Regions from separate parts of the Thermoanaerobacterium aotearoense genome, predicted to be linked through region 2. Evidence: riboswitches for the same ligand, from Rfam matches in the RefSeq annotation. Region 2 holds a riboswitch; each other region holds the start of a gene.
What was found. A riboswitch is a leader RNA that binds a small molecule or an ion and turns the genes downstream of it on or off. The one in region 2 is predicted to bind S-adenosylmethionine.
Positions count from the first base shown of each region.

Region 1: another riboswitch for S-adenosylmethionine. It lies ahead of GSH73_RS09720 (homocysteine synthase); the one in region 2 lies ahead of metK (methionine adenosyltransferase).
Region 3: another riboswitch for S-adenosylmethionine. It lies ahead of metA (homoserine O-acetyltransferase MetA); the one in region 2 lies ahead of metK (methionine adenosyltransferase).

Region 1 is NZ_CP047602.1:1,926,638-1,939,049, forward strand. It holds gene GSH73_RS09645 (heavy metal translocating P-type ATPase) at 1-1,082, opposite strand, end outside; gene GSH73_RS09650 (DF family (seleno)protein) at 1,101-1,421, opposite strand; gene GSH73_RS09655 (DUF1540 domain-containing protein) at 1,593-1,745, shown strand; gene GSH73_RS09665 (ABC transporter permease) at 1,925-2,677, opposite strand; gene GSH73_RS09670 (ABC transporter ATP-binding protein) at 2,664-3,584, opposite strand; gene GSH73_RS09675 (PLD nuclease N-terminal domain-containing protein) at 3,708-3,914, opposite strand; gene GSH73_RS09680 (zinc ribbon domain-containing protein) at 3,918-4,253, opposite strand; gene GSH73_RS09685 (DUF5345 family protein) at 4,262-4,627, opposite strand; gene sigY (RNA polymerase sigma factor SigY) at 4,624-5,154, opposite strand; gene GSH73_RS09695 (class I SAM-dependent methyltransferase) at 5,273-5,899, shown strand; gene GSH73_RS09700 (hypothetical protein) at 6,013-6,303, shown strand; gene GSH73_RS09705 (Nramp family divalent metal transporter) at 6,353-7,624, opposite strand; gene GSH73_RS09710 (coiled-coil domain-containing protein) at 7,786-8,436, opposite strand; gene GSH73_RS09715 (PspA/IM30 family protein) at 8,443-9,162, opposite strand; gene GSH73_RS09720 (homocysteine synthase) at 9,291-10,583, opposite strand; SAM riboswitch class I at 10,717-10,819, opposite strand; gene polX (DNA polymerase/3'-5' exonuclease PolX) at 10,893-12,412, opposite strand, start outside.
Region 2 is NZ_CP047602.1:576,396-588,807, reverse strand. It holds gene GSH73_RS02780 (flagellar biosynthesis anti-sigma factor FlgM) at 1-268, opposite strand, end outside; gene GSH73_RS02775 (TIGR03826 family flagellar region protein) at 315-725, opposite strand; gene GSH73_RS02770 (ComF family protein) at 732-1,421, opposite strand; gene recD2 (SF1B family DNA helicase RecD2) at 1,497-3,713, opposite strand; gene GSH73_RS02760 (hypothetical protein) at 3,760-4,356, opposite strand; gene GSH73_RS02755 (HD-GYP domain-containing protein) at 4,580-5,179, shown strand; gene metK (methionine adenosyltransferase) at 5,286-6,476, opposite strand; SAM riboswitch class I at 6,552-6,653, opposite strand; gene GSH73_RS02745 (rubrerythrin family protein) at 6,782-7,285, opposite strand; gene GSH73_RS02740 (peroxiredoxin) at 7,305-7,805, opposite strand; tRNA gene GSH73_RS02735 (tRNA-Tyr) at 8,029-8,114, opposite strand; tRNA gene GSH73_RS02730 (tRNA-Val) at 8,160-8,235, opposite strand; tRNA gene GSH73_RS02725 (tRNA-Pro) at 8,241-8,316, opposite strand; gene GSH73_RS02720 (phosphodiester glycosidase family protein) at 8,610-10,979, shown strand; gene GSH73_RS02715 (hypothetical protein) at 11,001-11,666, opposite strand; gene yyaC (spore protease YyaC) at 11,743-12,288, shown strand; gene GSH73_RS02705 (Gmad2 immunoglobulin-like domain-containing protein) at 12,293-12,412, opposite strand, start outside.
Region 3 is NZ_CP047602.1:1,939,986-1,948,582, forward strand. It holds gene cysK (cysteine synthase A) at 1-518, opposite strand, end outside; gene copZ (copper chaperone CopZ) at 678-902, opposite strand; gene GSH73_RS09740 (geranylgeranyl reductase family protein) at 996-2,141, opposite strand; SAM riboswitch class I at 2,330-2,437, shown strand; gene metA (homoserine O-acetyltransferase MetA) at 2,500-3,417, shown strand; gene GSH73_RS13865 (amino acid permease) at 3,561-3,983, shown strand; gene GSH73_RS09750 (APC family permease) at 3,971-4,900, shown strand; gene GSH73_RS09755 (acyltransferase family protein) at 4,944-6,851, opposite strand; gene GSH73_RS09760 (cysteine hydrolase family protein) at 7,065-7,811, opposite strand; gene GSH73_RS09765 (PaaI family thioesterase) at 7,852-8,274, opposite strand; gene GSH73_RS13590 (sigma factor-like helix-turn-helix DNA-binding protein) at 8,300-8,473, opposite strand; gene GSH73_RS09770 (helix-turn-helix domain-containing protein) at 8,477-8,597, opposite strand, start outside.

The DNA of each region.
Region 1 (12,412 bases), 1.3 Mb from region 2:
CCTATTACTTCGTCATTGACATTTTTATCAACAGGAATAGACTCTCCTGTTATCATAGATTCATCTATAGCAGAACTTCCTTCTACAATTACACCGTCTACAGGTATTTTTTCACCCGGCCTTACTATAACTACATCTCCGACTTTTACTTCTTCAATAGGTATGTCTATTTCTTCTCCGTTTCTTATGACTCTTGCAGTTTTCGCCTGAAGTCCCATAAGTTTTTTTATTGCTTCAGATGTTTTGCCTTTCGCTATAGCTTCAAGCATTTTCCCCAATGTAATAAGAGTGATTACAACAGCCGACGCTTCAAAATATAAATAATTGTGTACCTCTGACATAGGCTTAGTAAAAACATTGTACAAGCTATAGAAGTATGCAGCAGACGTGCCAAGAGCCACCAATGTATCCATGTTAGCTGACATATTTTTTAAATTATGCCAAGCACCTTTGTAATATCTATATCCAATAATAAATTGAACTGGCGTTGCTAAAAGTATTTGAAACCACGGAACCTCCAAAATTCCTGCAGGCAATTTAAAAACTTTTAATATCATAGCCAGAAGAAGTGGGAAAGTCAAAATCGAAGATATAATCACCATGGTTTTTGTCCTTTTTATCTCGGCATCTCTCTCATCCTTTTCATAGTCTAATGCATTATCTTTTTTTTCTTTCGCATCATAGCCGATGTCTCTTATAGCTTTTGCCATCTGTTCTACACTTATTGCGTCTGAATTATATTCTACAGATGCCTCCTCTGTAGCAAAATTAACGTTGGCTTTATATACACCGGGCAATTTATTCAAAGTCTTTTCTATTTTAGTAGCGCATGAAGCACATGACATACCAATCAATACAAGATCTGCTTTGTCCCTTACTACACCATACCCTAAATCTTCAATTTTTTTCGTCATATCATCAATATTAACTTTAGTCGGGTCGTATACAACTGTTGCCTTTTCCACAGCCAAGTTGACATTGGCTTCATCAATTCCTTCTAAATTTTTAAGACCTTTTTCTATGTGAGCGGCACAAGATGCACAAGTCATGCCAGTAATTTTTAAAGTAGCTTTTTCAGGCATATAAATCATCTCCTTAAATTATATTGCCAATGCCTCATCAATAGCTTTTGAAATCATTTCTTTCGGTGGCACACCGGAATTATGTCCATTCACTTTATACACTCTGCATCCATAAAGAGGTTCATCATTCCTTCTCTCTTTTTCGATGTCTTCTCCATTGATATGAATTGACGGTGAACCTAAAAATTTATATCTATATGCGTCTTCTTCAGACTCTATCTTTACTATGTCTATATCATCTTTAATATTTTTTTCTGATAAAACCTCTTTTAACATTTTTAATGCTGGTTCTGAGTTAGGACATCCTTCGAAATATAAAAAGCGAATATGCATTTTCATCCATTCTCCTCTTTTAAACATATTATACCCCTTATGGGTATTGCAATTTTATTATATAATTCCGATATGTTTATGTCAATATTATTTTAACGCTTTTTCACAAGCTTATGTATAACTACATCCTTTATGCAAATAATAATTTTTGATTAAAATCAATTGGAGGTGTTCTTTATGAATGCAGAAAGCGTAGTAAAATGTGGTGTTAACACATGCACATATTGGAAAGATATGAGATGCCATGCACAATCAATCGAAGTAAATCCAAAGACCCCGACAGCAAAGACCAGCGCAGAAACTGAATGTACCACATTCAGGTCAAGATAAAAAATAGTCTATTTTTAGTGTTAAAAGAAAGCGTATATACAACGCTTTCTTTTAACACTTAATTTTATTAAAATTTTCCTACTTATCAGTTTATCACATTAATACACTATACCATCAACATCGGTATTGCTTTTACTAAACGATACAACTATTTTGTTTGGGAGGCAAACAATGATTTTTTACATTTCAATTTTGTTCATTCTAATTATAGAAATGATATAAAATACTATGCTTAACATTAAAGTAGATATTAGCGGTTTTATAATATCTGATGTATTAAATGTACTTGCTAATGCAATAAGCTTATTTGGTATATATACGGATAATTTTTCAATATTCATTAGTGCTGAAGCCGCAAAATTTATAATCAACAATGCGACAGCTGCAACGATTGATTTCTTAAAAAGACTGCTCAAAAATGTAAGCAATATTACTGTATAGATATAAAAAAGTGATATCAATGTTGCAGAAAACATGATTTTACTAAAAGGTATTGTATTATCTTTAAATAAGGTATCTGCATAATAATAGTTAATGGAAAATCCCAAAAATATGAATATTATCAATACAATTGAATAATGCAATATTTTTGATGCGACCATTGCAGCAGGATTCAAGCCCTTTGAATATGGAAAAAGTAATTTATGCGATGATATCTCATCACTTAATATCCCCATCAATGTCAATATTACGATTAGAAAAGATATTTGGCTTAAATCCTTTATATAGTTTTGAATAGCAGTACTAAAGTTTATTTTTATTAATGCACTGATATCACCTGGAATCTTATTCTTAAGCATCAATGGTAACATCTTTAACATGATAGGGTCGAGCATCGCAAAAAGTATTATACCAATGGCAAGAATAAGGTATTTATATTGTCTTATTGACTCAATTATTTCCTTCTTAAAATATGCATTAAATGTTGGCATTTTGCTTCACCATCCTTATAAATATATCTTCTAAACTTGCTTCACGGATTTTATATGAGATTACAGGATTATCAAGTTTTGCGATTTCTCTTATCAGTTTTGTCTTTGCTTCATAAATGTCATTTACATATATACTTACAGTATTTTTATTTATTCTTATGCTATCAATCCACTTTATATCAGCAAATCTATTACTTAAATCACCACATGGATTTTCAAATTCAATGTCATAAATAGGCTGGATATATTTCTTTTTAAGCTCATTCAGATTTTGAGATATGATGATTTCACCTTTATCCAGTATACTTATATAATCACAAACTCTTTCAACATCATTTAAAATATGTGTTGATAAAAACACTGTTTTCCCTCGCTTTTTCAATTCAGCTATTATTTCCAATACTTCAATTCTGCCTTCTGGGTCAAGTGCAGATGTTGGTTCATCGAGAAATATTATCTCTGGATCATTCAACAATGCTGCAGCTATACCAAGTCTCTGCTTCATACCCCTCGAATATTCCCCAATTTTCTTTTTTTTTGCATATTTTAGATTTACACTTTCAAGAATGGTCTCAATACGTTTATCTTTGCTTTTCATATTGCTTAATTCACCTATGAAGTTTAAGTATTCTTCTGAGTTCATATAGTTATAAAACTCGGGATTTTCAGGCAGATAACCGATTTTTTTTAATAGTTTTCTTTTATTTTCACTAAATTTTAGACCATCAATATATATTTCGCCACTATCATATCTGGTAAAACCTGTAAGAATATTCATTGTTGTTGTCTTACCAGCACCATTTTTCCCTAAAAAACCATAAATTGAGCCTCTATCGATTTTGAAAGATATTTGTTTCAAAACTGTGTTATTTCCATAGCTTTTAGTTAAATTATTTACTTCAATCATATAAAAAACATTCCTCTCTAATCAATTTATAACTTCTACATTCATTGTGATCAAATATTCTTCACCTATTTGCATTGGGAATCAGAATAATATGATGGATAGATAGATCGATTGACAAATTGTCTACTCTTTTTCCCTTCCGATGATGAGAAACATAAGTGGTCCTAAAATTTCTCCAAGCACTATAATTATAAGCCAGGCCCATTTCGGCAAAAATCTGACTTTATCCTTTGTAAGACGATATATTGAGAAAATCATAAGACCTAATTGAATAATTATTAATGGAGCAAAAAGTCTTATTATTTCAGATGTACTTAAATTATCATACATAATTTATTCCTCCCTCAATTTTTTTGAGCAATTAGGGCAATATACCCATTCATCTTTAATCTCCCTGCCACAATGCGGACATAATGAAGTCTTTAACATATTGCCGCAGTATGGACAATACTTGTAACTTTTTTTTATCAACGCACCGCATTTCGAACATTTGGAAACTTCATAGCGGGTCACCAAAATATAGATTATTAACGATGATGGCACATTTAAAAGTCCAAACAACCCCCAAAGCCAATAATATTTTTCGCCTCTTTTTTTTGCATCTATAAATATCCATGTCGCCTGTAATACAAGTAATATAATCAATAGAACAAATAATAGATACTTCATTTTAGCCTCTACTCCTCTCTAAATTTTAATAACGGCACAACAGTTAACGGCAAAGATAAATAAATTATAATTTGACAAATGATTATTAACTTAAAATCTTTAAATGCAACTAAAATCAAAAATGCTATAAACGTAATTGAAACAAGCATGAAGATTGCAAGCTCTTTTCTATTTCTTTTTTTATTACGTATTTCATTAGCTTTTTGGATAAATTCAAATGCATTAATTTTTACGTTAGGTTCATTAAAAATATCAAACATATCTGAAATTTTGTTGAGTTTATTAAATGCATCATTATCTATGTTTTTATTATCTGACTCATTATAAAAAGAATCTATAAGCTTAGGGTCTATATCATTATGATATTTCTTCATATCCATTTCCTTCTTTCCATCTCATTCATAATATACTTAATGCAGTAGTGCAACCTTGAACGCACCGTTCCAACTGGACAATTCATTATTTTAGAAATTTCTTCGTATTTATATCCATAATAGTGTTTCAATATAAATACCGCCCTTTTTTCATATGGAAGGTTTAACAATATTTTCATAACTTCCTTATAATGGACCTTGTTTATAATGTCATCTTCTACATTACTTTCAGAAAATATATCTATATCATCTATACATTCAGCTATTTTGTTTTTTCTTAAAAAATCTTTGTAAATATTGATGGCAATCCTTATTAACCAAGAAGAAAATTTAAAATCCGGTGTAAACTTATTAATATTTAATACAGCTTTCAACATAGCCTCCTGTGCTATGTCCTGGGCAAGTGACATATTCCCCGTCATTTTAATGCAATATCCAAGAACAATATTATAATTTTCAGTTATAAGCAGATTTAATGCATATTTATCGCCGTTTTTTGCATCATTTATAAGTTTGCTCTCATCCATCACATGCCCACCTCTCATAAATATAACGCATAAATTTTAAAAAAGTTCACATTTATTTTAACAGATTTATCAGAAAAATAGATTTAGGTATAATATTGCATGAAGGAGTTGATTCAATATGGGAAGCTCAACGAATAGAACTGAAATTATTAAAAGAAGATATGAAAGAATTGCAAAATATTATGATCTGATGGAAAGCCTTATGGAGTCTTCAGGTGGTAAAAGGTGGAGAAATATGCTTTGGTCCGAGGTTTCAGGAAACACTATACTTGAAGCAGGTATTGGCACTGGCAGTAATATTTTATATTATCCTGAAGGTAAAAATATTTATGGTATTGATTTTTCACCTAAAATGGTAGAAATAGCAAAAGATAAAGCCAAAAGATATGGCAAAGATGTCGATATTAGAGTAATGGATATAGAAAGCCTTGAGTTTAATGATAATACATTTGATGCTGTCGTAACAAGCTGTGTGTTTTGTTCTGTGCCGGATCCTATAAAAGGATTAAAAGAACTTAAAAGAGTATTAAAAAATGATGGGAAGCTTTTTATGCTTGAGCACGTAAGAAGCAAAAAACTAATCTTAGGTACACTAATGGATATACTCAATCCTCTTACAGTAAACACATGGGGTGCAAACATAAATAGAGATACTGTAAAAAATTTGAAGATTTCAGGATTTAAAATACTCAAAGAAGAAAACCTGGCTCTTGACATAATGAAACTTATAATTGCAGGCAAATAAAAAAGTCGATATGTGAAATAAAAAAGTTCTATAAAAAGTTTCTCAATCTTCATAAGATCTTTATAATTGCATTGTATAATAAAATCACAATAAAAAACAAGGAGGAATCTTAAATGAGAAAGAAAGTTATAGCTATATTCGCAGGCGTGCTAATAATAGGTGCTATAGCATTTACGCAAATAACTGCATTAAGAGCAAAAGCCGATACAATTAATAACGGCTATGGGTTTAACATGATGGGTTCAAATTTCAACTATAGTGCCATGTACAACTACATGAAAGGACTGACAGCAAAAGATGTGCAAAATATGATGGGTGGAAATATAGATGAAAAAGATGCGCAAAATATGTTAAATGCATGCACAAATGCGCTAAAGAACGAAATCAATGAACAGCAAAAGTAATTTAGGAGCCAAATGGCTCCTTTTTTACACAGTTAATTCATATTTAAAATCATATCTGAAACAATGTAAGAATTCCTAAAGAACATACAAGTACGTATATTATCGCAAGCACGATTTTTTCCCAATTTTTTAATTTATATTTTTCAGGTAATGCCTTCCATCCCAGTGCTATCAAAAAACCAAGGACAATTGGCAAAAGCAACGAATTCATTATTTCAACCGAAATTGTCAATGTTACAAGGGGTACTCCTGATAAAACGATAATGGCGGAAACAATAATGCCTGCAGCATATAATCCATAAAATATTGGAGCTTCTTTCCACGATGAATTAAGGCTTCGCTTAAAATCCATAACTTCACCTAACGACCATGAAGTTGCCAATGAAACAACGACAGCTGCTATCAAGGAAGCACCGATAATACCTGCTGAAAATAAGATTTTGCCACCAACCTGACCTACAAATGGTATAAGTGAATCAGCAATCTGCTGAATATTCGTAAGTGAAACATTTGGATTTATCCGTCCAATAGTAGCAGCCGTTAATACAAGTACAACCGCCATGATTACCTGAGTCACAACTGAGCCGGCAGCAGTGTCAATTCGGCTAAACCTTATGGATTTTTCTGTTAATTTTTTGTCTATCACAGCGCCTTGTTGGTAAAATATCATCCAAGGCATTATTACCGCTCCAACATTTGCTGCTATAAGAAGCCTATAAGATTCATCGTAGAAAGGCTTCTGTCCGATAATCCCATTTATTATTGACGAAGTATCGGGATGTGCAAGTACAACCGCTGGTATAAAGCTTAGTTCAAATAGTCCAATAAATATAGCTATGCGTTCAACAATAGTATAACGTCCAAAGCCTGTTATTAATATTAAGGAGATTGATGCAAGTGATATGCTTATCCACTTCGGTATGCCAAACAATAAGCCAACGCTGGCAATGCCGGAAAATTCTGTGACTAAAGCACCTATAGCAGAAACCACAAGTGTTAAAACTGAGAACCATGCCCAACCTGCACCAAACTTTTCTTTGATCAATTCACCATGCCCTTTACCAGTTGTTATTCCAATACGCGTTGTAAGCTCCTGCACAAAATACAAAATCGGGATAAGTAAAAATTGCAGCCACAACAAACTATAACCCCATCTTGCACCAGATTGCGCCGATGTTATAATAGATCCTGCATCAGTATCTGCTAACATGACAGTAAGCCCAGGACCTATTGTTGCAAGTAGTAATAAAATAGCAGATTTTTTCTTTTTTGATCCTTCAAATTCATGAGATAGTGTAAGTTCGTTTTCGTTTAAAGACATTTAAGCACCCCTTATACATAAGTTTTTTATGAATTCAATAAAGCAATAAGAAATGTAAACTTATTTTTACAATTCTTTGATTTTGAAATTCATTATCAATTAGATTATACAATATATTTCCCTATATTGCAATAATAAATAGAACCCTTTTAGAGTTCTATTTATTTATTCATATCCTTTATATCAAATTTTAAGTCATTTAGCATGTCTCTTTGCTTTAATGATTTTAATTCAAGGATTTTAAGGTTTAACTCATTTTTAAGTTCATCTATGTCAGAAATATCTTTTTCAAGATCTTGTTTTCTCTTTTCAAGAGTCGATATTCTACTCTCAATTTCTATTTTTTCTTTAATATAATCTTTTGTTGAAGCCTCGTCTACAGAAATCATCGTTTCTGCAGCTTTCTCTAATCTTTCAGATCTTCTTTTCAAATTCTCAATCTCTGATAATAAATCATTTTTTATCTTCTCTGATTCTTCTTTGGCCTTATCAATTCGATTCAACTTATCATAATATTTGTTTAATTCTGGATCTATATCTTTGTATTCACGGCTTAATTTCTTTTGGCTATTAATCTCAATTCTCATTAAATCGTCCATCGTTAGATTGCCAATAGCAGCTTCTTTCCTCAATCTTTGGTAGTATTCAGTATCTATTTTACCCTCTGCGTACAATCTATCTATTACAGCTATCATTTCATCGTATTTGTCGTATTCGTAATGTCTTTCATGGTAGAATCCTCTATTTCCACAGCATCCAAAATCATCAATTAAGTCAAAGAACCTATAAAAACCTCTTCCGCCGCATCCCACTATAGCTCACTCCTTAATTGCTTGATTCTTTGCAGCTACTCTCTTTTTAAGTTCTTCAAATTCTTCTTCAGCTCTTTTTTGCTTTTCAATTTCTTTTAATTCTTTTTCTACATTATCTTCATCATCTAATATGTTATCAAGCATGCCTGCATCAACCATATAATCAATGGCTTGTGATTTTGCATATTTTTCTTTAATTTTTTCTTCTGCATTTCTTATTCTTTCACCTAAATCACTTGTATCATTTGCAATACCTGTCAGCGTTTCTTTTATCATTACCTGTGCATCCGATACTTTTTTCATAGTGATAAGTTCTTCTTTTTTGCTCTGTAATTTTATTAAATTGTCTTCCATTTGTTCCTTACTTTTTTCTATATTCTTAAGCTGCTCCTCTATGCTTTTTATCTGTGATTCAAGGTTTGTCTTTTTTTCTATTAAATCATTTTTATTTTGTATTGACGCTTTTGCTAAATCCTCTCTACCGCTTTCTAAAGCTAATTCAGCATTTTTGCCGTATTCTGATATTTTAATATTGATGCCGCTTAATTCATTTTCTAATTTTTTCTTTAATGTTGCCACATCTATCATAGATTTTTTTATTTTAGATAAATTTTCTCTCATCTCTACTAATGAGTAATTTAAAGTGTCTTCAGGATCCTCCATCTTTTCTACTATGTCATTTGCTTTAGCTCTAAAAATATTAGATATGCGTTTTACTAAACTCATAATTAATCTCTCCTTTACAATTTTATATTTTAATATTACCTTAAAAATGTGAAGATCTTGTGAAAAATATCTATTTTGCTAAAAAATATCAAGAGCCCTCTTCTATTGTGAAGAAAGCTCTATAATATTTATTCTGCTGCTTTTTTAAGTGCTTGGTCAAGGTCATACAATATGTCGTCGATGTCTTCTATGCCTATCGAAAGTCTTATTTGGTCAGGAGTTACACCTGCTAATGCCAATTCTTCCTCACTTAATTGGGAATGTGTCGTGCTTGCTGGATGAATTACCAAAGACTTTGCGTCACCAACATTAGCCAGCAATGAGAATAATTCAAGGCTGTTTATGAATTTGATTCCAGCATTTATTCCACCTTTTATTCCAAATGTCAATATCGCTCCAGCACCTTTCGGCAAGTATTTCTTTGCAAGTTCATGGTATTTGTTTTCTTTAAGCCCGGGATAGTTTACCCACGTCACATTTGGATTTTTTGCCAAGAATTCTGCTACTTTTTGTGCATTTTCTACATGCCTTTGGACTCTTAATGACAAAGTTTCCAATCCTTGTAAAAACAAAAATGCATTGAACGGGCTTAATGATGCACCAGTATCTCTTAAAAGCTGTACCCTTAACTTTGTAATATATGCGGCCGGTCCAAATGATTCAACGTATTTAAGTCCATGGTAGCTGGAATCTGGTTCTACAAATTCAGGGAATCTTCCGCTTCCTGCCCAATCAAATTTTCCTGAATCTACTATTACTCCGCCTATTGACGTCCCGTGGCCTCCTATAAATTTTGTAGCTGAATGTACTACTATATCTGCTCCGTATTCAAACGGACGGAAGAGATATGGCGTTGCAAATGTATTGTCTACGATAAGTGGTATTTTATTCTCATGGGCTATTTTCGCTATAGCCTCGAAATCAGGTATATTTATCCCGGGATTTCCTATTGTCTCTATATACAATGCCTTTGTTCTGTCTGTTATTGCACTTCTAAAATTTTCTGGATCATCTGGATCTACAAACGTCGTTTTAATGCCAAGTTTAGGCAGTGTCAAAGCAAATAGATTGTATGTTCCACCGTATAATGTGCTGGCAGATACTATTTCATCGCCTGCACCTGCTATATTTAAAATAGCGTATGTTATAGCAGCAGAGCCAGAAGCTGTCGCAACAGCACCAACACCGCCTTCTAAGGCTGCTATTCTCTTTTCAAATACATCATTAGTTGGATTCATAATTCGTGTGTAAATATTACCTGGTTCTTTAAGGCTAAATAAAGAAGCGGCATGTTCAGTATCTTTAAATATATACGACGATGTTTGATAAATTGGCACTGCCACTGCACCTGTAGTTGGATCTGGTTCTTGCCCCGCATGTACCTGCAATGTGTCAAATTTTAACTTTCTTTCTTCACTCATCTAAATCTCTCCTCTATTTTAATTTAATTTTAAAAAATTGAAATGCTCTTTCTTTACAATTCACCCCTCTTCACTTTTTTAGAATATTAAAAAGCCCTCTTCGATGTAGAAGAGGGCTAAATTTACGCCGCTCCTCTCATCTCTCAGGTTTCCCTGCAGGATTTGGCACCAAACGCATAATATATGCCGGTTGCCGGGTTTCATCGGGCCAGTCCCTCCACCACTCTTGATAAGAGGTTTCATATTCTATTTTATTTTTATTTATATTAACACTTTAAATCATTAATGTCAATATGTTTTCTTGGAATTTTATTTTAAAACCATTTTTAATTCATCAAAATCATACGTATTTATCACATCTTTCGCTTCAAGCCAGCCTTTACGAGCAATGCCTATACCATATTTTACATCATCAAGCCCTTCTATCCTATGTGCATCTGGACAGATTGCAAATTTTACACCTTTTTCTTTTGCATATTTTATGTATCTCCAATCAATATCCAGTCTATAAGGGCTCGAATTTATTTCAATTATTTTGCCATATTCAGCAGCACTATCTATAACTTTATACACATCGATGTCATAACCATCTCTTGCAAGGAGGAGTCTCCCTGTCATGTGTCCAATGATTTTTGTGTATCTATTTTTTATAGCTTTTATTATTCTCTCTGTCATGTCGTCTTTGTTCATTTTAAAGTTGGAATGAACAGATGCGATGACAAAGTCAAATCTTCTCAATATATCTTCGTCATAATCAAGAGAGCCATCTCTTAATATATCAGATTCTATGCCTTTTAATATCTTTATATCACTGTATTTGCTATTCAATTCATCTATTTCATCCAATTGCCTTAAAACATCTTCTTCTTTAAGTCCATTCGCATAAAATGCAGATTTACTGTGATCTGTGATACCAATGATTTTATAACCGCGATCTCTTGCCGCATTCACCATCTCAAAAAGTGTATTTGCACCATCGCTGTATATCGTATGTACATGAAAAACCCCTTTGATGTCTTTTTCCTCTATTAATACTGGAAGTAGCCCTTTTTCCGCTGCTTCAATTTCACCCATATTTTCACGAAGTTCTGGAGGAATATACGATAAATTGAGACTATTAAATATCTCTTCTTCATCACGGCATTTAATAGGCAGTTCATCTTTAAATAGACCATATTCGTTCATCTTTATTCCCATTTGCTTTGCCCTATGCCTCATAGCTGTATTATGCTCTTTGCTGCCTGTAAAATGGTGCAATGCATATGGAAATTCTTCATCTTTGACAACCCTTAAGTCTACATTTATGCCAGATCTCAATGTTATGCTGGTCTTAGTTTCACCCTTAGCTACAATATCCCTTATACCTTCATATTTTGTAAATACATCCATAAGCTTCTCAGGGCTTTCTGTGGTAGCAAGAACATCTATGTCCTTAACTATCTCTTTTCTTCGCCTTAAACTTCCAGCAATCTCGCATCTTATTGTCAATCCACTATCAACAAGGTATTGTTTTAATGATGTAGCCTCTATATATGCATCCATAAATAGATGCTTACCACTAAACTGTTTTATAAATTGTATGCCTTCCAAGATTTTTTTCTGCGTCTTTTCACCAAATCCCGGCAATTCTACAAGTCTATTTTCAATACAGGCATATTCCAGCTCACCAACCGTCTTTATATCAAGTTTGTCATACAATGTTTTTATCTTTTTAGGTCCAAGACCTGGTATTTTTAACATCTCAATGAGGCCCTCAGGTATTGATGCTTTAAGATTTTCGTAGTATTCAAGTCTACCTGTAGTAACAAGCTCAGTAAGCTTTTTATTAA
Region 2 (12,412 bases):
TTTTATCGAAAATAGCTCCTTTGATTATGGACTCAGCGATATCATCACATTTTATGTTATAATTGCCACTATCAACTTTAGCCTTTATATCCTGCACCTTTTCTTCCCTTAATTTATCATATTCTGCAAAACTTTTGCTGATCTTGGAAGCATTATCTGATATTTCCACTTTGTCGATTTTATTTGCCTTGCTTTTTAAAGCATTAGCATTTGCAGACTTATACATGTCATAAATATTGTTAACATTAATATTATTGTATATTTTCATTCTATTCCCACCTTCCCAATATTATATCGGTTAAATTCAATTTCACTTAATATTTTCTTTTAATGTCTTTTTTATCATCTCTCAAATAAAGTTTTTCAAAGTTTTCATCTCTTTTATCAATATCCAACGCACTTCTTAAAGAGCTTTCAAGTTCTCTTGAGCACGATTCGCAGTATCTGCCTGACAATATCTTTTTACCGCATCTTTCACAAGTCAATGAAATATTAGTGTTTTTAGAACCCAATATGAGTCTGCCTTCTTTTAAAAAGTCTAATATTCTTTTTACTTCAACATCTGTAGCTTTGGACACCTCTAAAACTGTTGCCTGCGGATTTCTGTCAATGTAATCTCTGATTTTTATGAAGTCTTCTTCATCCTTATTAAAACACTCTGGGCACAAGTCAAACCCAGTATAGTTATAAAGCTTTCCACACCTTTTACAATTTCTTATATTCATAGAACCTCACACATTCCTTCCTGTTGCTATTGTAGCTGCAAAAACATCTTTCGCACCGCTTTCTCTTAAAGCTTTTGCACATTCATCAAGAGTCGAACCTGTTGTTAAAACATCATCCACCAAAAGTACGGTCTTATCTTTGACAAGATCAGCATAGACTACTTTAAATGCACCTTTTAAGTTTTTCATCCGATCTTCTCTTTTAAGTCCAGTTTGAGATTTAGTGTTTTTTATACGCCTTAAAGGTTTTGACATGATTACATCGAATCTATAAGAGAGCTCCCGCGCCAAAAGCTCCGATTGATTGTAGCCTCGCTCATCCAGCTTTGTCCTGTGAAGCGGAACAGGCACTATCGTATCAAATTCTACACCATCTTCTTTAATATACTTATACATGTATTCTGCAAAAAATTCAGATAAACTTCTTTCTTTGTAGTATTTGAATCTGGCAATCAGCGATTTTATCGTATCGTCATATTCAAAAGGACTTATGCTGCGAGTAAAAACATGGTTTGTCTCCATGCAGTCAGGACATTTGTCGCCATCTATGATAGGCTTTCCACAGATAACACATTTATTGCCCACAATAAATGGCAAATTGCTTTCACAGTCAAGGCATATCTTTCCTTCTCTTATCACCTTTCCGCACAGTATGCAATTTGTCTTTGGTGGAAATAGCAGATCGAGAAATATCATAGTACATCCTTCCGTCCATCTATTTAATCTTTATATCGGCATATCTTAAAATTTATTTAACATTCGTGAAATTAATCAACTTTCTTCCACCATGAATTTAAGGACTTTCCTAAGTTTAGGCAAGAGCCCTGAATACCTCTTTGATATAAGATTATTATCTATCATGTTTTTTAAGTATTTTTCTTGGCCCACTATTACCACAAGTTTTTTAGCCCTCGTTACAGCAGTGTACAAAAGGTTTCTGGTGAGAAGCATAGGCGGTCCAAAGCTCATAGGCATTATGACAGCCGGAAATTCACTTCCTTGGCTTTTGTGAACAGTCACACAATACGAAAGGCTTAACTCATCTACATCTGCAAAATCGTAAACAACCCTTTTGTCATCATCAAATAATACGGTAAGCTCCTGTGAATCATTATCGATAGACTCTATGATACCCATATCGCCATTAAAGACGCCTTCACCTTTTTCATCACCTTTTGTCCACTTCATCTTGTAGTTGTTTTTTATTTGCATCACTTTATCTCCCACTCTGAAAGTAAAATCTTTCATCTGTCTTTCATCCAACCCATTTTTTGATGGATTTAAGCACTTTTGCAGTTCATTGTTTAAATTTATCATGCCTATCAAACCTTTTCTCATAGGGCTTAAAACCTGGATATCCGTAAAAGGGTTGAATCCATACGCTTCAGGCAACCGCCTTTTGCATAAGTCTAATATAGTATTTAAAATTTCATCTTGCGACGAAGCATTGATGAAGAAAAAATCATTTTCTTTATCATTTAAAACAGGATACTCTCCATTGTTTATCTTATGGGCATTTACCACTATTAAGCTTTCTTTTCCCTGCCTGTATATCTTATTAAGCCTTATTACTTTTACTAAGCCGCTATCTATTATATCTCTAAGCACGTTGCCAGCTCCAACGGATGGAAGTTGATCAACATCACCTACAAGTATAAGCCTTGAGCTTAATGGGATAGCTTTAAGGAGAGCATTCATAAGCAATATGTCTATCATCGAAGCCTCGTCCACTATTATGACATCTTCAGTCAATGGATTCTTGTCATCCTTGCCAAAACCTCGTCCTTCTTCTTCTGTGTATGAATACTCCAAAAGGCGGTGTATCGTCTTTGCTTCAAATCCTGTAGCTTCAGTCATCCTCTTTGCAGCTCGCCCCGTTGGTGCAGCTAATGCTACTGATTTCTTGAATTTTTTAAAAAGCCTTATTATGAAGTTTATTATCGTAGTCTTTCCTGTTCCAGGACCACCTGTTATGACGAGAATTGAGTTTTTAACAGATTCTAAAACTGCGACGCGCTGATTATCTGCAAGATGAATTCCCATATCTGACTCTATCTTCCATATTTCATTTTCAATGTCGATATCCTCAGGCTTTACATCTGTCAGCGTCATGTTTAAAATCTTATCTGCAGTGTTGTTTTCAGCCACAAAATACGGTATGTAATATACACCATGTGAGCCATCCTCAAATGTCTCAAATTTCACTTTTTCGCTTTGTACCAAAAGAACCAGCGAATCATAAACTTCTTCTTCTGATACATCAAGAAGTCTCGCGGTTTCTTTAAGCAAAAGTTCCAGCGGCACATACGTATGGCCATTTGATGCGTACTGCATCAACACGTACTTTGTGCCAGATGAAATCCTGTATCCAGAATGCGTATCAACACCCATTGCTCGAGCTATCTTATCAGCCGTTCTAAAGCCAATTCCGAAAATTTCATCCGATAGTCTGTACGGATTTTGCTTTATAAGATCTATAGAATCATCACCGTACTGCCTGTATATTTTTATCGCATTGGTAGTAGAAATGCCATAGCCTTGTAAAAAAACCATCACATCTCTCAATGTCTTCTGCTGCTCATAAGATTCTGATATCATCTTTACCCTTTCTTCGCCTATCCCAGGTATATCCAATAACTTTTCCGGATGAGATTCTATGACATTTATAGAATCCACGCCGAATTTTGAGACGATTTTTTTTGCCATGACAGGTCCTATACCTCTTATGAGCCCAGACGACAAAAATCTTTCCATGCCATACAATGTTGACGGCGCTATTGTCTCGTACTTTGAAACCTTCACCTGTTCCCCGTAGTCAGGATGCACCATCCACTCGCCTTCAACTTTAAGCGTTTCACCTATTCCAACATAAGGCATATATCCTACTACTGTAATAGTATCCTTCTTTGAATTAAGTTCTAATACAGCATACCCACTTTGTTCGTTTTTAAAAATTATTTCCTCAACAGTACCTATTATTTCAACCATTCTTATCCCTACTTTTTTATTTTCTATTTACAATTGTATATTATTTTTATGGATATTTGAAGTGCGTATCATCTTTCTGTTCGATTTTATACTTTATCTTTACGATTTCTTCATACAAAAGAGCTATATCCGCTTTCGTCGCTGGAAGGTTGTACACAGACCTGTCGCTTTCAAAATTTAATGGACTTAAATTAGCAAAAAAAGTCTTCATCATGGCAGCATCCCTCAAATGCTTTTCGATTGTAATCTTCTTTTGATAAACTTTTATCTTGCTGTCATCAATGTTTACAACGCAATACGCAGAATATTCGTCGATCTTATTTATCTTCTCATAGCACACATATCCGTAAGATACATCCTTTGCTACCTTTGGAATTCTAACTTTTAATTGAACAAGCGTAAAGTTAGAAGCTAAAGGAATTGGAAAAGTATTCTTTATGCCAAGGCTTTTTGCGTACTTTTCTTTTATGGCGCTTAAATCTACAGCATACTTTTTCAAAGTCTTTTTCAGGCAACTTTTGACACTGCATTTTATTCGCGATACATTGCCATTTAAGTCTATCAATTCCGTCCCATCTCCGTACTCATCAATATAAGAAGGCAAGATGGCAAGGTACACATCAGGTATATCAAAGTCCTTCATCTCCATTACTCCTTTACGAACTAATGTTTGTACTTATTATATAAAATAACAACTTCAAAGTCAATATATGGATATGAAGTTAATCAATTTTCCGAATTTTTTTTTTTTTTTTTTTTTTTTTTTTTTTTTTTTTTTTTGAATTTTATTACATCAGATGAAATTATTGACTGTTATAAAAATTTATAATATAATATTAATTGTCGAAAAAAGGGGAAAAATGAAGATGAATTATAACGAAGAAAAATTGATGTCGCATCTTTTGATATCGCTAAGAAACTACCATTACGAAACGTACAAGCACAGCATCAGAGTCGCAAAATTGTCATACAATGTAGCAAACATGATGCGACTCAATATGAAGGAAAAAATAACGATATATAAGGGCGCATTGCTGCACGACATAGGCAAAGTGATGATTCCAATTAATATTCTTGCAAAACCAGACAAACTTACAGAATTGGAATACGACACCATGAAATTGCATCCCAAATACGGCGCAGATATGTTAGAGGCTTTAACACCGCTTGCATATTTAACGCCTATTGTGCTATATCATCACGAAAGATTAGATGGAACTGGCTATCCTTATGGACTAAAAATCATTCCATTTGGCTCTCAGATCGTGGCAGTATGCGATTCCTTTGATGCGATGACAAACGATAGGCAATACAGAAAAGCTAAAAGCACCATTGAGGCAATACGTGATTTAAGAGAGTGTGATGCAAAGTACAACCAAATGCTTGTTTCCGCATTAGAAAATGTGGTTAAAACAAACAGCCAAATTTTTGAAAAAGAAACTAAAAACAATGGAATCGCCATTTAATTTATGCTATAATAAAAGTAGCGGAGCGTACAATTTTTATAAAAACCGCGGCTATAAATATAAATATACAAGCCGCAAAGCCCGGAGGATACTCCGGGCTTTAAAATTATTGTTTATTGAAAGCAAGTTTTTTCAGTATTTCAGCTCTATCAGTTCTCTCCCATGTAAGATCGAGGTCTGTGCGGCCAAAATGTCCATATGCTGCAACTTGTCTATAAATAGGCCTTCTTAGATCAAGATCTCTTATGATAGCAGCAGGTCTTAAATCAAATACTTTTTTAACTATTTCAGATATTTCTTCGTCAGGTATTTTTCCAGTGCCAAATGTATCTACATTGACTTCTAACGGTGTAGCTACGCCTATTGCATATGCCAATTGAACTTCACACTTTTCAGCAAGTCCAGCAGCCACGATGTTTTTAGCTACATACCTTGCAGCGTACGCAGCAGACCTGTCTACTTTAGATGGATCTTTGCCAGAAAAAGCGCCACCGCCGTGCCTTGCATATCCACCATAAGTGTCTACTATTATCTTTCTTCCCGTAAGGCCGCTATCTCCTTGTGGTCCACCGACTACAAATCGCCCTGTCGGATTTACATATATCTTCGTGTCATCATCAATAAGCTCTGGTGGAACAATGGGTTTTATTACATACTCTTTTACGTCATTTTCAATCTTATCATGATCCACATCTGGTGAATGCTGTGTCGACACAACGATTGAGTCAACTCTCTTTGGCACATCGTCAACGTACTCAATCGTCACTTGTGTCTTGCCATCAGGCCTTAGATAATCTAAAGTGCCATTTTTCCTTACTTCCGCTAATCTGCGGGCAAGCCTGTGTGCTAATGATATTGGAAGAGGCATAAGCTCAGGCGTCTCTGTGCATGCGTATCCAAACATCATCCCTTGGTCTCCAGCGCCTTGTTCTTCAAGCTCATCGTGGGAAATGCCTTTTTTTACTTCCAGTGCCTTATCAACTCCCAATGCTATATCTGGAGACTGTTCATCTATTGAAGTAAGCACAGAACATGTATCAGCATCAAAACCGTACTTTGCTCGAGTATACCCTATCTCCTCTATGACCTTTCTTGCGATTTTTGGTATGTCGACGTAGCATTTTGTAGATATTTCCCCCATCACCAATACCATACCTGTTGTAACGGCAGTCTCGCAGGCTATCCTCGCATAAGGATCATTTTTTAAGATCTCATCTACAATAGCATCAGATATCTGATCGCAAATTTTATCTGGATGTCCTTCAGTAACTGATTCTGAAGTAAAATACTTTTTCATCTGTATCCTCCTTTTTTAAATCACATAAAAGACCTAAAACAAAATAAAACCTCTCCAAAAGAAGAGGCACATCCACCCTCATCTTTCAGAAGTAAACTTCTGCGAGAATTAGCACCTTGTCGTAAGACAGGTTGCCGGGCTTCATAGGGCTCTTCCCTCCACCTCTCTTGATAAGAGTTTCGCTTATTTAACTTTAAATATAATATCACAGTGCAACTAATAAGTCAATTGAAAATTAAAAAAGTGCTTGATGGCAATCAAGCACTTTAAAGTTGATATATGATAATGAAGGGGTTTTATGCCTTTTAGAAAACAACAAACTTATCTCTTGGAGCACCACAAACCGGGCATTTTTCTGGAGCCGTATCAATTGCCGTATATCCGCAAACAGGGCAAATGTACACTTTAGAAATAGCTATGTCTTCATTTTTAAGTGCAGCAGCTTTTGCATCTGTATACATCTTTGCATGTAGTTTTTCAGCTTCAAGAGCATAATTGAAGCTTTTATCTGCAGATTTTTCTTCCTGCAAATCTGCTACGGCTTTATACGCAGGATACATTTCTTCTACTTCAAATGTCTCACCTGCTATAGCCTTGTCAAGGTTTGATACTGTGTCTTTTACCTCTCCCAGTGTCTTGTAGTGATTTGTGGCATGGACTAATTCGGCATAAGATATGGCTCTAAAAAGCTTTGCTATGTTTGGCTTACCCTCCTTTTCAGCCACATCAGCAAAAATTTGATACCTCATGTGAGCCTGGCTTTCACCTGCGTAAGCATCGCTTAGATTTTTTGTCGTCATTTCTCTCATTTCAAAATCTCCTCCTTTTTTAATCTAATACTTTGTCCCCTGGTTTCCAACCAACAGGGCAAGCATGACCTGTTTGAAGTGCATTAAGCACTCTCAATATTTCATCGACATTTCTGCCGATTACTGGCTCATGTACAACTTCATAATCAACAATTCCTTCGGGGTTAATGATAAATGCGGCTCTTAATGCTATGCCGGCATCTTCGATGAGAATGCCATACTGCTTTGTGACTTCCTTGTTGTAATCAGATAAAAGCGGAAAATCAACGCCACCAAGGCTATCTATCCACGCCTTATGTGAATAAACACTATCTGTGTTGATGCCTAATAGTTCAGCATTAAGTTTGTCAAACTCCGGCTTCATCCTATTAAACTCCGGTATCTCAGTTGAACATACTGATGAAAAATCCAGTGGATAAAAGAAAAGCACTACCCATTTTCCTTTATAATCACTTAAAGATATTTGACCTTTTGTGCTATCTAACTTAAAGTCAGGAGCTTTTTTACCTACCAACGACATATGTACCCACCTCTCATCTATTCTTAGTCAATTATCACATCGGATAAGCTATTAATATTTTATTTCTATTAATAACTATTTTCCCTTCACAAGTATTATTATACATCATTTATTTTTTAAGTCAATAGGATTTGGAAATTTTTTTATCGATGTTTTTGAAAATTATCGTGGATAGAAAATTTTGAAGAGAAAATAAAAAAAAGGCCACTTAGCCTTCTATTCATGGTGGAGGGAGATGGATTCGAACCATCGAAGGCACCAGCCAACAGATTTACAGTCTGCCCCCTTTAGCCACTTGGGTATCCCTCCATGATTATTTTATTTTAATGCGTAAAAAATATTCACAAATAGAAATGGTGGTCGCAATAGGGCTCGAACCTATGACCCCCTGCTTGTAAGGCAGGTGCTCTCCCAGCTGAGCTATACGACCAATCATGGTCGGGGTGGAGGGACTCGAACCCCCGACCCCATGCTCCCAAAGCACGTGCGCTACCAACTGCGCTACACCCCGGCGTCTCGCGACATATTTGATTATAGTTTAAATCTATTAATTTCACAAGATTTATTATTCCTCATTTTAGCCGGTTTATATCAGTTAATTTGGCATTTTTTCGATGTTTTTCGCTTATACTCCATTTATCTTTTATAATCATTATACGCAATTTAGGCAATAATAATATTAGTTTTTATTTTTATTTTATGAAATTGTAACACGACTGTAATATACAAAAGGTACAATATGGTTATATGCTGCTGATGATAAATTTTCATAAAAACATTTGAAAATACATAGGAGGGATTTTTTTGAAATACCGAAAAGTTATAAGCATGTGTCTATCTTCAATAATTATTTTTTCATCGATTTTTATGAATGGTATTGCTGCAGATGCCTACACCGTAATAACTTCAAATGAAAGCCAGCAAATATTAAGTAGAGGAGTTACAGAAAAAAACATTACATATTTCACAACAGATGGTTTCATCAATATCAATGTGTTAGATGTGGACTTAAGCGACAATAATACATCAATATCCACTATCTTTAATCCATCGGGTTTTAAAGACAGAATGGATGTGGAAGACATGGCAAATGGCAACGGTGCTATAGCCGCAGTAAACGGTGATTTTTTTGACACGAAGCAAGGGTTTATCGTAGGAGCATCAGTCAAAGATGGAAATCTTTTAACCGTTCCATACTATCAGGGAAATTATGCTACATTTGCCATAGATAAAAACAACGTGCCATCAATAGGCTATTGGAAAAGCACTTCTCTTAGCATAACACTCCCTGACGGCAGTCAAATTCCTGTAAGTGCCTTAAACAACGTAGGCTCCATAGGTAGCGGAACGTCTTGCGTCATATTTACAAAGGACTGGAATGATGAGACGCCCGGCCTAAGCGACAGCTATAAAGATCTTGTTGAAGTATTAGTTGACAAAAACAACAGCGTCTTAGAAGTAAGGCAAGGTGAGGGTCCTGTAGCAATTCCTGACGGAGGCTATTCCATAGATGCAACAGGAGATATCGCAAAGGTTTTATCAAATTTAAAGCAAGGAGATAAAGTCATCAAAAACATCTCTACAGATCCTCCATTTGACAACTTTAAGATGGCTGTTAGCGGAGGAACCATTTTGGTGCAAAACGGTTCAATACCATCGCAATTTACCGACAATGTGGATGGCATATACGCAAGGACAGCTATAGGATATACCGAAGACAAGAAGCACGTAATAATAGCAACAGTTGACAACGCCAACACGAGAGGGATGACAGAAAGTGAATTAGCGCAGCTTATGTTAAGCTTAGGAGCTTATAATGCTATGAACTTAGACGGCGGCGGCTCAACACAAATGGCTATAAGACCTTTAGGAGATAGTCAAGCAAAGCTCCAAAATGAAGTTCCTGGTTTCGAAAGAAATGTAGCCAACGGAGTTGGAGTATTTAACACAGCACCAACAGGAAATCTATACGCCATAAAAGTTGAAGCAGATAGCCCAAATATCTTTGTAGGCACCCACAGAGCGATCACTGTAAAAGGATATGATGCAAATTATCAACCAGTAAAAATCGATCAAAACTCCGTATCATTCTCTATAAGCGGCATAGCAGGAAGATTTGATGGAAATGAATTTATTCCTCAAAGTTCAGGTGACGGCGTGATAATAGCAAGAGTAGGCAATGTGACTGGTACGCTGAAAATAAAGGCTTTAGATGCTATAGCAGACATAAGATTTACACCTTATTCTGTGAACATAGATAAAGGTACAACTACATCAATATCAGTCATAGGAAAAGATATAAATGGCTATAGAGCACCTATAGAAGACAGAGACATAAGCTGGACTGTTTACAACAATGTAGGCACTATTTCAGATGGCATCTTCAAAGCAGCAAACAACGATCTATCTGGTGCTTTGTCGGCAAATATAAATGGAAAAGTAGGAAATTTAATGGTGAAAGTCGGGCAAGGATCAGATTTTGATGCGTCACAGCTTCCAAAACCATTGAACTTTGAATCTATTGACAGCAAAAACAAGGAAGTAAGCGTCAGCAACACCAACGATTCGTTTAAATTCATGGTATTTGGAGACACAGATTACAATACGCTTTTGAAGCTTCAAATTTCCTTAAAAGCCGCCAGCATAGCCAATAAAGACTATCCTTTAGTAGTTTTTACAGGAGATGTAAATGACAAAGTCTTAAAATCACTTACGATTCCGTACATAAAAGCAGGTAATTCTTATGGGGTATATGACTTTAGAAATTCAACATTTATCATGTTGGATGATACTAATGGAGGTTTGCTATCATCCAATAAAGATCAGTGGAGCTGGTTTTTAAACACATTAAACAGTGTAAAAGGAGATAACCTATTTGTAGTTTTGCCAAAGCCTGTATGGGGCTCCGATGGATTCAAAGACACTAAAGAAGCGCAACTGTTCGAGGACACGCTGCAAAAATTCAGAGAAGATACAGGTAAAAACGTCTGGATAATATATAACGGCGACACACCTTTTTATACGACATTGAATGACAACATAAGGTATATATCTAATTACGGAACAAATAATGGCGGTGGAAGTATGGACATATACAATGACGCCAGATACATTTCAATAATGGTAAATGGAAAAGACATTTACTATCAAGATAAAAATCTGTTTACAAAATAAAGATGCGCTAAAAGCACATCTTTATTTTGATGTATTTTTCTCATCAAAATACTTTTCTACAATGCTCTTTAAAAAATCTATATCCCCTTCTGACAAATGCTTTTTAAGTATATCCATCATTTCATAGCTTTCTTTTTCTGTCACACCATCTTGAGACATTTTCATGATCTCACCTATGCCTGACGGACCTAATTTCATCAATATGCCTATAGCCTTAGATTTTGTTGCAAAGTCCATCTCTCTTTGAACGCTTAATATTTTTTCAGGCGTCACAACTATTCTATTCAAGTTTAAATTTTCGCTGCTTTCTTTCGAATTGTTGTTGCCGTTTATCTTTGTAAACTCTCTATTTCTCTCTTGGATTAATTTGTCCAGTGATTTCTCATCGAATTTTCTTATGTCATTTTCCTCACTGTTCTTTTTTTCCGAATTTTCTTTATCGCTTTTCTCATTCTCTACCGCAGATTTATTTTCATTTTCCTTTAAATTTGGAGTGGTATTGAAAACAGGCACCTGCATCTCATTTTTACTGATTTTATCCGTAGATGAATAGTATGTACTTCTAATCGCTGGTTTCAAGACTTCATTTGGTGGTGGCTGTTCTTTTATAAAAACATCAAGCATAAATATAATACTGACAGCCGTAATAGCAACGACGAACCCAATGCTATAGATTGATTTCTTCACCAAAAAACACTCCCTTCGAATACTTTTATTATTTCATCCTTAACTGTATTTAATACAAATTTTGGAGGAAGATTTTATGGATGAATTGCGGGTTAGGTATGACGACAAAAGCGCCATCAAACTCATGTCAGCGTATTTAGCAGAGGAAATAAACTTTGATTCTGTTATACTTTGCATAGGTACCGATAAATGCATCGGAGATTCGTTAGGCCCTATTGTAGGAGACATGATATCAAAAATGACCAGCGGCATAAACGTATATGGGACATTAAAAAACCCGATACATGCAATGAACCTTGAGGAAAACATCGCCCACATAAAAAGAAAGCATCCCTACAGCAACATCATTGCTGTTGACGCTTGTCTTGGAGATAAAGATAACATAGGTAAAATATCCATAAAAAAATCGCCAATATATCCAGGCAAAGGAGTGGGAAAAGTATTGCCTGCTGTCGGCGACATATCTATAATAGGAGTGATTGACGCCTTTGATATAATACCTGTACATAACACAAGGCTTGGATTTGTATTTGAGATGGCAGAAGTCATCGCCATGAGCATACATAGAGCGTTTTATTTAAAAGCAGCCATAAAAAATAACTCTGACATAAGTCAGAGCTAATTTTTTACTTTAGGTACAGTGGTATTGATACAAGATCTTGCACAGAACCATCTTTTGGACTTAATGAAAATACCTGCAATGTACCATCTTGTGGTGTTGATAATGGATTATACTGTATGTCTGC
Region 3 (8,597 bases), 1.3 Mb from region 2:
ACATTGCCATCAGTGTCTCTCCATATTTCTTCTGCTGTCGTCTTTCTGTGTATCTCTGGATTGACGGGATTTTTAAACTGTTGCGGTATAAATGCATTGCCATACTGTTTAGCCAACTCTTCAGCTTTTCTCACAGCTCCAGACATGCCTTCTGGACCAGGTGTCAACACTATTTCAGCGCCAAGCGCTTTAAGCAAATTTCTTCTTTCAATGCTCATGGTTTCAGGCATAGTCAATATTAATCTGTATTTTTTAGCCGCTGCAACAAAAGCCAATGCTATTCCTGTATTGCCGCTTGTTGGCTCAATTATAACAGTGTCTTTATTTATAAGCCCTTTTTCTTCTGCATCCTTTATCATAGCATATCCGATTCTGTCCTTTACACTGCTTAACGGATTAAAATACTCTAATTTTGCTATAAGCCTTGCTTCAATGTTATTTTCTTTATTGTAGTTTGACAATTCTAATAGCGGCGTATTGCCTATTAAATCCGTAAGATTTTTTGCAATCTTTGACATTGTATCCTCTCCTTTTAAAATATACTATTCCGATTGGATTTTATGTATTTATTATATATCAAATGAAGCTTTTTGTAAACAACATTTTTCAATTTTATTATACATTAAACATAAAAAAATAACCGCATTAGCGGTTAATTAATCATATAATAAAAAATATTAAGCTTCATATCCTGCATCAATTATCGCTTTTTTCATGTCATCTATAGTAACTTTTTTAGGATCGTATGTTACGGTGACATTGGCCTTATCTAAGTCTACTGTCGCTTTTGACACTCCATCAAGGCCTTTTAATGCTTTTTCTACAGTCATTTTGCAATGATTGCACGACATACCTCTTACATCGATCGTCACAGTTTCACCTTTTGGACCAAATAAACTCATGTTTAAACTCTCCTTTCTATACTCATAAGGGGTATTACCTATACATAGTTTAATTTAACTGAACATGAAAGTCAATTATTTTATGATATCATCTCATTCTACTTTGATTTTCGTCTTAGAGTTCATTATACGCAGTGAATACATTGGAACCTTTACCTTAAAATTCTTATATGTATTATCACCCATCATTATATCTACAAAGTATGATAGCACATTAGGAAAATGCCTTACAGATTTCTCTATGAAGTCCATATTATTGTATGTGAATTGCGCTAATCTGTATGCCCAACCGATATCTGGCACAATTTCTCTATTGAGTCTAAGAGTGTATTCATTCAATCCACATTCTCCATCGAAATGCTTTTTTATAACGTCAAAAGAGATGTCTGCAGTAAGCAAAGCATTGTATATCCCTTCACCTGTAAATGGATCGGCAAGCCTTGTAGCATCTCCAATTAGTATTACTTTATCATCATTAAATACCCCATCGCTTCCATCAGGAAACGACAATTGATGACCGTAAATTTTACAGTCTTTTATATTTTCGTCCACATTTCCCTCTATCATTTTAGACAGTATTTCCTTTATATTTGAAATTTTATTTAAAAAAGTCCCGACACCAATAGACAATCTATCACCTTTAGGAAATACCCATCCATATCCATATTTTATCGCATTAAAATCCACCACAACTTTTCCTTTTAATCCATCTATTAAGCTATTATCGACATATACTTCACCTTCAAGCGCTATACCTTTTTTACCGTTTATTAATCTTGTTTTATAAGCCACGTTGCTGTTTATCCCATCTGCACCTACTAAAATCTTCGTTTCATATTCGCCTTTGTCTGTCATCACAACAAGACTTTTTCCATTATCATAAAAGTCATAAAATGTTTCCCCATCATGTATTTCACACCCGTAATAAGCTGCCATATCGATCAAATATTTGTCAAATTTAACCCTGTCTACCTGATATATTATAGGTTCATCGGTTTGTAAAACAGTCTGTTTGCCGTTTGGAAATTTAAAGACAATTTCATTGGTAATATCTTCTACATATTGGCTTATATCAATATCTAATAACTTATAACACCTTTTCGTTATTCCGCCACCGCAGGCTTTGTACCTTGGAAAAACATGCTTTTCTATCAACAATGCCTTATATCCTTCTTTAGACAGCTTTCTTCCTAATGTGGATCCTGCAGGTCCTCCACCTATTATTATTGCATCATACATTTTTTTCACCTCTAAGTTCAATTATAATTGCAAAATATGCTAAATAAAAGCTGCAAATTGGATTATTTTAATCTATTTATAATTAAACAGTTGTTGATACAAGGAACGATGGAAAATACCTTTCACGTTATTGACATCATCAATTAATGAATATATAATTATTTTAACAATTTAAAATCGTAAATCAAAACTCATCAAGAGCGGTGGAGGGACTGGCCCTATGAAACCCGGCAACCGTCATGTTTTATGAAAATGGTGCTAATTCCTGCAAAGCGTATAGCTTTGGGAGATGAGTAGATGTGAGTATCTACGCCTCATCTCTGAGGCGTTTTATTTTTACATTGAAGGAGGTTTGCAAATGCCCATCAATATACCAAATGGCCTACCTGCCATCGATATTTTAGCTAAAGAAAATATATTCGTAATGGCTGAAGAAAGGGCTATTCATCAAGATATACGCCCCCTTAAAATCGCCATCTTAAACTTGATGCCTACAAAAAGTGTGACAGAAACACAGCTATTAAGGTTACTTAGCAATAATCCACTGCAAATTGATCTAAAATTTCTCTATGCGGCATCACATAAATCTAAGAACACCGCGCCAGAGTATTTAGAAGCTTTTTATAAAACGTTTGATGATGTAAAATACGAAAAATTTGATGGCCTCATAATAACCGGAGCACCTGTAGAAACTTTAGACTTTTCAGATGTAGATTATTGGCATGAGCTTAAAGAAATAATGGAATGGAGCAAACACAATGTATTTTCAACATTCCACATTTGCTGGGGTGCTCAAGCTGGTCTTTATTATCACTACGGCGTACCAAAATACCCGCTGAAAGAGAAGATGTTTGGCGTGTTTTTGCATAAGGTTTCCAAGAAAAATGTCGATTTATTAAGAGGTTTTGACGATGAATTTTATGCGCCCCATTCAAGGTACACAGAAGTCAGAAAAGAAGATATAGAGCTTGTAGATGACCTTGAAATACTTTCTGAATCTGACGAAGCAGGCGTATACATAGTATCATCAAAATCTGGAAGACAGATATTTGTGACAGGCCACTCTGAATACGACCCTTTGACGTTAAAATCAGAATACGAAAGGGATTTAAAAAAAGGCATACCCATAAAAATACCAAAACATTATTTCCCGGGAGATGACCCCAATAATGAGCCAATTGTGAAATGGAGAAGCCATGCAAATCTATTATTTTCTAATTGGTTAAACTACTATGTATATCAAAAAACTCCATACGATGTAAATTCAATTGAATAAGCGCAATTTAAGCAGGTATAAAGCTAAATTTTATATCCTGCATTTTTTATATCATTTTTGCAAAATTATTCATTGACTTTTTCACTTTCCTGTGCTAATTTAATTATGCTATTTCAAAAATTTATAGAAAGGAATTGTACTATATGGACAAAACACAAAAGCTTAAAAAAGACATTGGCCTATTTATCGCTACAGCGCTTGTGACAGGCAACATGATGGGTTCCGGCATATTCATGCTTCCTGCTACACTTGCATCTAAATCAGGCCCAGGCGCAACAATACTGGCATGGCTTGTTACAGGCATTGGATCAATATTGTTGGCATTGTCATTTGCAAATTTAGGTTCAAGGATTCCAAAAGCTGGTGGCCCGTACGAATACTCAAAATTAGCTTTTGGAGACTTTATAGGTTTTATCAATGCGTGGCTATACTGGAATGGTTCTTGGATCGGAAACGCTGCCGTTGTCATTGCAGTTGCCAGTTATTCAAGCGCTTTATTCCCGATTTTATCGCAAAATCATTTAGCTGCTTTTCTGTACACCAGTGGAATCTTATGGATTTTATAATAGGTGTAAAAAAGGCTGGATCAACTCAAACAACAATAACTGTTTTTGAAGTATGTCTTTTTTTGTTCTTCATAATCGTATCAGCAGTGCATTTCAAGTCAAGCAATGTAATGCCATTATTCCCTGCAGGAAAAGGCATGAATACTTTATCTGCAGCAGCCACTTCAACGCTGTGGGCATTTGTAGGACTTGAAACTGCGTCAATAACTGCTGAAGAAATCAAAAACCCTGAAAGAAACGTAAAATTAAGCACAATATTGGGGATATTAATAGCAGTAGTAATGTACCTTGCCATAAACCTCTCGGCAATGGGTGCAATGCCGCAAAGCCAGCTTGCAAAAAGTGCTTCTCCTATAGCTGACATCCTTAAACAGTTTTTAGGAAAAAACATTGCAAATGTCATAATAGTAGGCTCTGTAGTAAGTGTGCTCGGCACAACTGTCGGATGGCTTTTATCTACAGCTCGTGTGGCTTATGCGGCAGGTAAAGACGGCCTATTTCCAGAAATCTTTTCAAAAGTACATCCTAAATACAAGACTCCTCACGTGTCATTGATTATAGGATCGGTACTTGTAAATTTGCTATTGCTGATGAACTATACAAAATCTCTTGTTTCTGCGTTTAATTTCATAATATTGCTGGCAACTCTATCTTTCCTGCCCGTATACGCTTTTACAGCCGCATCTGAAATGATGCTTCTTATAAAAAGAGACAAAAATGTCAGCGTATTAGGCTTTATAAAAAATTCCATTGTTCCGCTTTTAGGATTTGCATACGCTATGTGGACAATATACGGATCTGGAGCCGAGACTGTCATGTACGGATTCATAATGCTTATGTGCGGCATACCATTCTATATATACATGAAGTACAAAAATAGCACAAAACTAAGCGAGATTCGAAAAGTCTTAGAATAATTATAAAATATAGGCTGCAAAATGCAGCCTTTTTTACATAGCTTTAATTTTCTTCTTTTACTGCGTTTGCTATAAGTGAAGCAAAATACTTAGCACCACTGGGCTCTAAGTGAACCGCATCGGGTGAAAAGAATGAATCGTGTCCATAACTGGCTTTATACCAGTCGACTAAAGTAGTATGTGGATATTCTGAAGACACTTTTGACAATGTCTCATTTACGATGCTTTCCCAGGGCCGTGGGACGCGAACATTTACCAATATTACGTGTTTTACGGGCTCTGCACTCTTTAAAAGCGACAAAAGCTGGTCTTCAGTGAAAGGCCCATTTGTTCCCAACTCAACTATCAAAGTATCTATTTTTCCCTTTGCTTTAAGGCTTTTCACGACATCTTTTGCCTGATACATTTGCCTGCCTACTTTGCCATCGATGGTGATTCCCGGCAGCATCTCCTCCAAATAAGGCTTCGTATCTATCAATATTGAGTCACCTATTATGGTTATGCCCTTTCCATCCTGTACAGGGCTGATTGTGGAATTACCGCTACTTGAGGCCGCTGAGCTGGGATTCCCTCCTTTATACGGATAGTATTTAATATCCCTTCTATTATCTGGCAGATTATCATTGTATCCCTGTAAATCACTGCTATTACTATTACCGCTTTCTACATAAGATGGTGAATCTGAAGCAGCATTTGCCGCACCTGAATTTAATGAAACTGATGCGCTGGCAGGTATGATTCCACTCATGCCCGCAATAAAAATACCCATTAAGCATACGGATAATGAAACTAAAGCAGATGTTTTAAGTGTAGGTAGTATTTTACCTTTTTCAAATCTCAATGATTTTAAGTCGTTTATGATTTTTTTAAGTGCCCCGTGCCTTATTGGATCCTCCACGTATTTCCATGACAAGGCAGAAATAACGATGATCATAAATACCTGCAATAGCGCCCGAATAGGGTCTAAGCCTTTCGTATCTACAGTTGGCGTCGTCAAAATAAGCACTGGAAAGTACCAAAGGTACACTCCATACGACCTTGCCCCCAACCATCTTAATGGACCGCATCCTAATATTTTTCCTAACAAGCTTTTAGGATGTGCTGACACAGCCACCACTACAGCAGTTATTATAGATAGCAAGTACATGCCGCCTTTATATACAAAAGAATCGTATTGATTGACGTACATAAGCATAGCAAAAACCGAAGCTATTGCCAAAAAGCCAATCGCATCATAAATCAATACTTTTCTTTTAGCCTCAGTGTGAGAAAATTTGTTGCTGGGCAGAATCAGTGCTAAAGCTGAACCTAAAAGAAGCCCAAAAGCGCGAGTATCGGTGCCATAATACACACGGCTGGGATCCATTCCTGGAATGTACATCATACCCATTGCTAAGGCAGAAAGCGCAGAAAGCAGCAAAGTGATAATAAAAATGTGCTTTTTCTTCTTTATATACTTAAATGCCGCAATCAAAGCTAATGGCCAAATAAGGTAAAACTGTCCTTCAACAGCCAGTGACCATAGATTGCCAAACGTTGATTGTGGCCCAAATTTAGCAAAGTAAGATACCTTGTGGAATATAAGCCACCAATTGTTGACATAAAGCAAACTTGTTATAGCATCACCTTTAATAGATGAAAGCCTTGAAGCGTCGAAAAGCGTAACATAAGAGACGACTACAATTATCATGATAAAGAGGGCTGGAAACAGCCTCAACATCCTGCGCTTCCAAAAATTTTTTAAATCAACTTTATTGTTTTTCTCCCATTCTGATGCAATTATATTTGTTATCAAGTATCCTGACAACACAAAAAATATGCTGACGCCAAAAAAACCACCTTGCAAAAAAGTCAGATTAAGATGATACCCAATGACAGCAAGTACAGCTAAAGCCCGTAGCCCGTCAAGTCCTGCCATGTATCTTGCGTTTTCGTTTAAAGGCTTTGGCACTGAAATCCCCTCCTAAGATCCCTCACAATAAAAAGCAATTTGCAACAAAATTCTTCATCATTCATCTAAAACAGCCATTTTTCTATGAATCCATTATATATTATCAATATTACAACAGCATTACAACTGATAAACAAAATATAAATATCTTATAAATATTTATTAATAAAAAGAGCCCTTTATACGTTAAAGAGCTCTTTAAAACTTTTTATTTTATTCTTCCAGCAGTTCTTTGACTATATTTATGCCATTAAGCTTCATGTGGTATAGAAACATAGTATGTGTTAAGTCGCCATCGTGTGGAACTATTTTCAGCCTTTCCGCCGTCTTCACACTTATATCATAAGTCTCAACACAATTTTCAGGCACAATCACATTGGCACTTAAATTATTGGCATTTGCAATCATCTTTATAGAAATCGCCGTCTGATATACACACAAATCAGTGCAATTACCTACGATGATAAATGTAGATTTGCCTCCTTTTATCATATCAAATATCTTTCTCAAAAACTCATTCCCATCGCCATCTTCTCCGCCGAAAAAAACATTTAGCGAATTTTTCTCGTACACATTCGGCTTGTCCTTGACTACTTCTAAAAGCTCCTCTACAATACGGCTTTCATCAGTTCCTTTGACACAATGTTCTGGATAATTCGCAAATTCTGCAGCGCCTTTGACATGTGCATCATTTACAAACATCACATTCTTTATGCCCATTCTGTATGAAGCTTTAATGAGGCTCTTTATATGTTCTATAATCCCTCCTATTCGAGGACTTGACAAAGCTCCATTTTTGCAAAAACCATTTATCATGTCAACGACTATAATCGACACATTGTCAGCACTTCCGGCATCTTTTATGACGGTGCTTAACTTCATGTCATCTAAGTTGCTATAAAAATCAAACAAATAATTCAAAAAAGGTCTTGTATTGTACAAAAAGCTATCAAAATTCATTTTCATGGCCTCCTTTCATCTTATATTTATTGTATACCATTTAATCTATGCAGTAAAATGTCTCACGGGAAGACCCCACAAGTTTGCCATCTTGATTGTATGCATCACATACTGCAACAGCAGTCGTCTTGCCCATGTGGATGATCTTCCCTATTGCCTTGATCCTGTCTTTGTCTTTTAATGGCTTTATATAGTTTATGTTCATCTCGAGAGTCACCATGTTTTTCCCCATCGTCTTTGCAGCAATTCCCATAGCTGTATCCATGAGAGAAAAAAGTACACCGCCGTGAGCAATCCCAAAGATATTTAGATGTTTCTCGGAAATCGTCATTTCCATCGTCACTTTACCACTGCCAAGCTCAGCAATCTCCATGCCGATTAGATTGTGAAACTGAGCTTTTTGGTTCAACTCGATTATTTCTTTGAATAATTCTTCATTTATACCGAGATTTTTAGCTTCCAAGTATACATCATCCTTTCAAGCCGTTTTACATAATTATATCATTTTTTATCAAAAATCTTAATCTATCTAAAGCCCTGTCTTTAAGTTTAACAACACTTTGGTAACCTACTCCTAATTCTTTCGATATTTCAACAAGCGTTTTTCTCTCGAAAAAGTAAAGCATTATTATGTTTTTCTGCTTTGCAGTAAGTCTATTCAAGGCTTATTTTAAATCCTTTTTCATGATATCATCAAAAAATTTTTCTTCCGGCGTAAGTCCATCGCTTTCAATCAAATCGATGATCTCATCTTCATCATCATCTGCCTTTGCATTCAAAGAAAGA